Marinobacterium aestuarii: one gene and its partner. The protein of the gene in region 2 binds, or shares a complex with, the protein of the main gene of each other region. Links are inferred from orthologs where the notes say so. Each region holds a gene or a part of one and is shown on either strand. Other genes may lie near its edges.

What was found. Proteins that work in one complex are often made in the same cells at the same time.
Region 1: the proteins of groL (region 2) and metK are in contact, whole or in part, in a cryo-EM structure (PDB 8P4O), measured with the Escherichia coli proteins. The link is inferred for Marinobacterium aestuarii from one-to-one orthologs.

Annotation. Positions count from the first base shown.
Region 1 is NZ_CP015839.1:343,657-346,510, reverse strand. It holds metK (methionine adenosyltransferase), read left to right. Parts: upstream 1-759; coding sequence 760-1,950; downstream 1,951-2,854. Other genes in the region: A8C75_RS01500 (BMP family ABC transporter substrate-binding protein), read right to left, coding at 2,180-2,854; tkt (transketolase), read right to left, coding at 1-468. UniProt on the Escherichia coli protein: Catalyzes the formation of S-adenosylmethionine (AdoMet) from methionine and ATP.
Region 2 is NZ_CP015839.1:1,338,072-1,342,161, reverse strand. Bases 608-3,593 are described here. They hold groL (chaperonin GroEL), read right to left. Parts: upstream 2,930-3,593; coding sequence 1,286-2,929; downstream 608-1,285. Other genes in these bases: A8C75_RS05945 (co-chaperone GroES), read right to left, coding at 2,990-3,283; A8C75_RS05955 (ABC transporter substrate-binding protein), read right to left, coding at 608-876. Outside these bases: more of A8C75_RS05955, read right to left, coding at 1-607; A8C75_RS05940 (FxsA family protein), read right to left, coding at 3,600-4,085.

The sequences.
Region 1 (2,854 bases), 990 kb from region 2 along the record:
GCCATCACCCATGAAGGTGTAGGTGTAGTGATCGATGATGTCGTGACCGTCGCGGTTGAACTGCGCCGCCAGCGTCTTCTCGGCGATGGCAAAGCCCACGGCATTGGACACGCCCTGGCCCAGCGGGCCTGTGGTGGTTTCAACACCCGGGCAGTAACCGTATTCGGGGTGACCGGCGGTTTTGGAATGCAGCTGACGGAAGTTTTTAATGTCGTCGATGCTGACGTCATAACCGCTCAGGTGCAGCAGCGAGTAAACCAGCATGGAACCGTGACCGTTGGACAGCACGAAGCGGTCGCGGTCGAACCACTGCGGGTTGGTGGGGCTGTGTTTCAGGAAGTCGTTCCAAAGCACTTCGGCGATATCCGCCATGCCCATGGGCGCTCCGGGGTGGCCGGACTTCGCTTTCTGGACGGCATCCATACTCAGCGCACGAATGGCGTTGGCAAGTTCTCTGCGAGAGGACATTAAAACAACTCCTGGGATTTTAACCCGAACAAGTAAGAGTGTGGAGGACTGAAAATTTGAAAGGCGTAATTTTCGCTTAGTTGCCCTCCGGCATCAAATGGGAATCGATCTTTTTTGCACCTGAATGAGGTAATTTCATATGAATTAGGGAAAATTTCATTAAAAACGCCGGCATTCGTCATGCATTTTGCATCCATCGCCGGTAAAATGCGCGCAATTATGAAATCGCCTGGCCGGTCTGGCACGGGTTCCTTATTAGTTATACCCCTGAAAAGAGGATGCATAGCGCAGATGAGCGAATACGGCTTGTTCACTTCCGAATCCGTGTCTGAAGGCCATCCAGACAAGATTGCGGACCAGATTTCCGACGCAGTACTTGATGCCATCATTGCCGAAGACAAGTACGCCCGTGTGGCCTGCGAAACCATGGTCAAAACCGGTGTTGCCATAGTGTCCGGCGAGATCAGCACCAATGCCTGGATCGATCTGGAGAAACTCGTCCGTGACGTAATCTGCAAGATCGGCTACACCTCCTCCGAGGTCGGCTACGACGGCGAAACCTGTGGTGTTATCAACATCATCGGCAAGCAGTCCATCGATATCGCCCAGGGTGTTGACCGCTCACGCCCCGAAGATCAGGGCGCCGGTGACCAGGGTCTGATGTTCGGCTATGCCTCCAATGACACAGATGTGCTGATGCCGGCACCTATCACCTACGCCCACCGTCTGGTTGAGCGTCAGGCCGAAGCGCGCCGTTCGGGCCTGCTGCCCTGGCTGCGTCCGGATGCCAAGTCCCAGATCACTTTCCGTTACGAAAACGGCAAGCCCTGCGGTATAGACGCTGTTGTACTCTCGACCCAGCACAACCCGGAAGTTCACCAGAACGACCTGCGTGAAGCCGTGATGGAACTGATCATCAAGCACGTGCTGCCGGCCGAATGGATCAGCAAGGACACCAAGTTCCACATCAACCCGACCGGCAAGTTCGTTATCGGCGGCCCAGTGGGCGATTGCGGCCTGACCGGACGCAAGATCATCGTTGACACTTACGGCGGCATGGCCCGTCACGGTGGCGGTGCCTTCTCCGGCAAGGACCCGTCCAAGGTTGACCGTTCCGCCGCCTATGCCGGCCGCTACGTCGCCAAGAACATTGTGGCTGCAGGCCTGGCCGACCGCTGCGAGATTCAGGTGTCCTACGCCATAGGTGTGGCTGAGCCAACCTCTGTTGCCATCAACACCTTTGGCACCGGCAAGATCTCCGATGACAAGATCATCCAGCTGATAAACGCGCACTTCGACCTGCGTCCGTTCGCTATCACCCGCATGCTTGATCTGCTGCACCCGATGTACCTGGCCACCGCGGCCTACGGTCACTTCGGTCGCGACCCCTACGAAATGACGGTGGGCAACGATACCTTCACCGCCTTCACCTGGGAACGTACCGACAAGGCCGACGCCCTGCGCGCCGACGCCGGTATCTGATCCAGATCCTGCGCCTAAGGCGTCGAATCAAAAAAGGGCTGCCATTGGCAGCCCTTTTTTGTACAGGGATGTACTTATCCTGCGGGTACAGGATGTACGAGAGCAGGGTTTATGTTCAGGACGAACGGTCCCTGAAAACTGCTCCTGCGTTTTCAGGATTAGCGCCATCCCTGGCGGTCATGCCGCGGGCACATGGATGTGCATGAGCGGCAATGTTCAGGACGAACGGTTACTTGGGTAATTCGCCTTCAACGCCCTGGACGTAATAGCCCATGGACAGCATGTCCTTGTCGGCCAGTACTTCACCCTCTGCCACCACTATCTCCCCTGCCTGATTCGTCAGAGGACCGGCGAAAGGATGGAGCTTGCCATCGACAATCTGCTGCTTGAGATCCATCACCAGCTGCTGTACATCAGCCGGTACCGCATCGTTCATGGGTGCTATATCCACATAACCTGCCGCCAGACCCTCCCAGACATCCTCAGCCTTCCAGCTACCGTCGATCACGGCACGGGCCTTGGCTTCGTACAGTGGTCCCCAATTGAACACAGCCGCACTCAGGTGTGCATTCTTGCCGTAGAGCGACATGTCGGAGTTGTACCCAAAGGCGTAGACACCCTTGGCTTCAGCCGCCTGGATCGGGCCCGCTGAATCCGTGTGCTGACTGATAACGTCGGCGCCCTGCAGAATCAGGCTTTCCGCCGCTTCCAGCTCCTTGGCGGGGTCATACCAGGAGCTGACCCAGACCACCTTCACGGTGGCGTCGGGGTTAACACTGCGCAGCCCCTGGGTGAAGGCATTGATGCCGCGCACCACTTCGGGAATCGGGAATGAGCCGACATAACCCACCACATTGCTCTTGGTCATCTTGCCGGCAATCACACCTGTGAGATAGCGCGACTC
Region 2 (4,090 bases):
CTGACGGACACGCACATCCTTGAAGGCTTCGACCCGCGCCTGGTTCAGCTGGAAGGTGATGATGCGGGTACCGCCCATGGCCACCAGGTTCGTCCGGTCGCTCTTTTCGATACGATCCAGGTCAGTGGGCGGCACCGGCGCGATGAAATCGACATCACCGGACAGCAGCGCGGCGACGCGGGTCGGTGCCTCCTTGATCGGAGTCAGTACTATATGGTCGACGTTGCCCGGCGACTGCGTATCCCAGTAATCCGGGTTGCGGTCAAACTCTACCTTCACGCCCTGCTCGCGGCTGCTGATGGTATAGGGACCGGTGCCAGACAGGTGGCTGGATGCAAAGGAATCGCCGTGCTTGACCAGCAGGTCCTTGGGCTTGCCGTTTTCGTCGGTACCGCTGTAAAAGGCGCTGTCCATTGGGAACAGGTAGGTGGCGTTGTTCAGCACCAGCGGGAAAGGCTTGTGGGTCACCAGGTCGATGGTGTAGTCGTCAACCGCCTTCACTTCCTTGAACGGCCCGAAGATGCTCTTGAAGTCGGCGGACTCCTTCAGACGATTGAAGGTAAAGACCACGTCCTTGGCAGTCATCGCGTTGCCGCTGTGGAATTTCACGCCCTGGCGCAGGTGAAAGCGCATCGTCAGGTCATCCACGCGTTCCCAGCTTTCAGCCAGACGGGCCTCGAAGCCCAGATCCCTGGACCAGCGCACCAGCGGGTCGAACGTCATGTGGGACAGCTGCAGGGTACCGCCGGAGAGCTGCTCGTGCGGATCCAGCGATACCGGGTCGGCATCGTAGGCCATTTTGAGGGTCGCGGCCTGAGCGCTCATCAGCCCCAGGCTCAGCATGGCGCCGGCCAGAATCGAAACGGTCTTATTCATCGTGTATTCCGTATTTATTGTTGTGTCGTAAAGCTGTTAAACGCGTTCAAGACTAGACGATAGGCTGCGCAGCACCAATCGAAATACCGACTAGGCCTATACGCCATACGCATACTCATGCGTATGGCGTATCAGGGTCCAATGAGTGAACCGATAGCACTAAAAGCAGGAGACATCGAAGTGACACTTGACCAGGGTGCAATATCACCGATCATGCCTGTTCCTGGGTTTTGGCATCCTGCGTCGCTCAACCTCCTGCCTCCCTGCAATCGTGCACATCAGCGTGCGCGCTGGATGACCAACCCCGCGGGTTGACAGCCATTGCCCTAAACGCAAAAACCCCGACATAAGTCGGGGTTTTAGCGTGCGACCCGCCTGGCGGCGGGTCAAGGGAGCCTGGGCAGGCTGCTTACATCATGCCGCCCATGCCACCCATTCCACCCATGCCACCCATATCAGGCATGGACGGCTTGTCTTCCGGGTGATCAGCGATCATGGCTTCGGTGGTGATCATCAGACCGGCAACAGATGCCGCCGCCTGCAGCGCAGAACGTGTCACCTTGGCCGGATCCAGGATACCCATTTCCAGCATGTCGCCGTATTCGCCAGTACCCGCGTTGTAACCGAAGGCGCCAGTACCTGCACGAACCTTGGAGACAACCACGGAACCTTCTTCGCCGGCGTTCTCAACGATCTGGCGCAGCGGAGCTTCCATGGCGCGGAAGGCCAGTTCGATACCGACAGTCTGGTCGTGGTTGATGCCTTCCAGGCCCTGTACGTTGGACAGAGCGCGGATCAGTGCAACACCGCCGCCAGGAACCACGCCTTCTTCAACGGCCGCACGGGTTGCGTGCAGGGCGTCTTCAACGCGGGCTTTCTTCTCTTTCATTTCAGTTTCGGTGGCAGCACCGACCTTGATAACGGCTACGCCGCCGGCCAGCTTGGCAACACGTTCCTGCAGTTTTTCGCGGTCGTAATCAGAAGACGTTTCTTCGATCTGAGCGCGGATCTGCTGTACGCGAGCCTGGATATCAGTGGCTTCACCAATACCGTCAACGATGACGGTGTTTTCCTTGGTGATGTTGATGCGCTTGGCCTGACCCAGCTGTTCCAGCGTGGCGGTTTCAAGGCTCAGACCCACTTCTTCAGCGATCACGGTGGCGCCGGTCAGGACAGCGATGTCTTCCAGCATGGCCTTGCGACGGTCACCAAAGCCCGGTGCCTTGACGGCAGCAACCTTGACGATACCGCGCATGTTGTTGACAACCAGAGTTGCCAGCGCTTCGCCTTCAACGTCTTCTGCAATAATCAGCAGCGGACGGGAAGACTTGGCAACCTGCTCCAGAGTCGGCAGCAGATCACGGATGTTGGAGATTTTCTTGTCGAACAGCAGGATGTAAGGGTGATCCAGGTCGATCGACATGTTTTCCTGGTTGTTGATGAAGTACGGCGACAGGTAACCGCGGTCAAACTGCATGCCTTCAACAACGTCCAGCTCGTTCTGCAGGCTGGTGCCTTCTTCAACGGTGATGACGCCTTCCTTGCCAACGCGCTCCATTGCCTTGGCAATCAGCTCGCCAACATCGGTGTCGGAGTTGGCAGAGATGGAACCGACCTGGGAGATGGCCTTGGAGTCTGTGCAGGGCACAGCCATTTTGCGCAGTTCTTCAACAACGGCAATAGTGGCCTTGTCGATACCGCGTTTCAGGTCCATCGGGTTCATGCCGGCAGCAACGGATTTCAGACCTTCGTTGACGATCGCCTGAGCCAGAACAGTTGCAGTGGTAGTACCGTCACCGGCAACGTCGCTGGCCTGGGAAGCGACTTCCTTGACCATCTGCGCGCCCATGTTTTCGAAGCGGTCTTTCAGCTCGATTTCCTTGGCAACGGATACACCGTCTTTGGTGACCAGCGGCGAGCCAAAGGATTTTTCCAGTACCACGTTGCGGCCTTTAGGGCCCAGGGTCGTTTTTACAGCGTCAGCCAGGATGTTGACACCCTTGAGCATGCGTTTGCGTGCATCATCACCAAAACGTACGTCTTTTGCAGCCATTGTCTGTTAATCCTATACAAAGCGTTATAAATCGGAAATCAACGGGGTCAAGCAGGCCAATCAGCCTTCGACCACACCAAAGATTTCGCTTTCGTTCATGATCAGCAGCTCTTCGCCGTCAAGCTTGACAACGTTGCTACCGGAGTACTGGCCAAACAGAACGACGTCACCTTCTTTAACGGTCAGTGCTTTCACATCACCGTTGTTCAGCGTGCGCCCTTCACCCACTGCAATTACAGTTCCACGGTTCGGCTTTTCTGCAGCAGAACCCGGCAGAACGATACCGCCAGCGCTGGTGGTTTCTTCTTCACTGCGACGAACTACAACTCGGTCGTGAAGCGGACGAATTTTCATCTGTTCTACTCTCCTGATCTTATTAGGATCCAAAGCTATTGTTTACAGAGAAAGGACAACAGGCCATCTGCTGCCCCAGATACTGGATGTTCAGGATAATGGGGGCGGGGAAATGCATTTCAACAGCACCAGCAAAAAAATTTGAAAAATTTCTGCCCTGCATCCTCTGCCCTGCAGCCCAAAGCCCCGCACTCACCAGCCCCCGAAAGCAGGGGCCAGAGCCCCAACGACAACAGGCGCCAGCGGCGCCTGTATAAGGAAGGACGAAAACATGGGGTCACCCGTAGTGACTGGAGAGCCGCTGTGCTGGAGTCGCTTAGTCGTCTTCGCGGCGGTACTCGCCATCGATGGTATCACCCTTGCCATCGACACGGGGGTCGGGCCGGGAGTTGCCCGGCCCCGGTGGAACCTCGGGGCCCTCAAAGGGAGAACGACGGTGGGACGCCGCCACCAGGGTAAAACGACTCACCAGCGCTTTTGACAGCAGCTGGCGGGTAAAGGGAATCAGGCAGCAGAAGCCGATAACATCGGTAAAAAAGCCCGGCGTGATCAGCAGCGCACCGCCCACGGCCAGCACCAGCCCCTCGATCATTTCACCGGCGGGCATCTCGCCGGCGTTGATCTTCTGCTGCGCCCGCGCCAGCGTCGACAGCCCCTGATAGCGCAGCATATTGACGCCGATAAAGGCCGACAGCAGCACCAGCCCCACGGTATACCAGGCACCGATGGCCTGACCGACGTTAATCAGCAGGGTAATTTCGATAATTGGGATGATGATAAAAAGCAGAAAAAGAAACCGCATTGCCA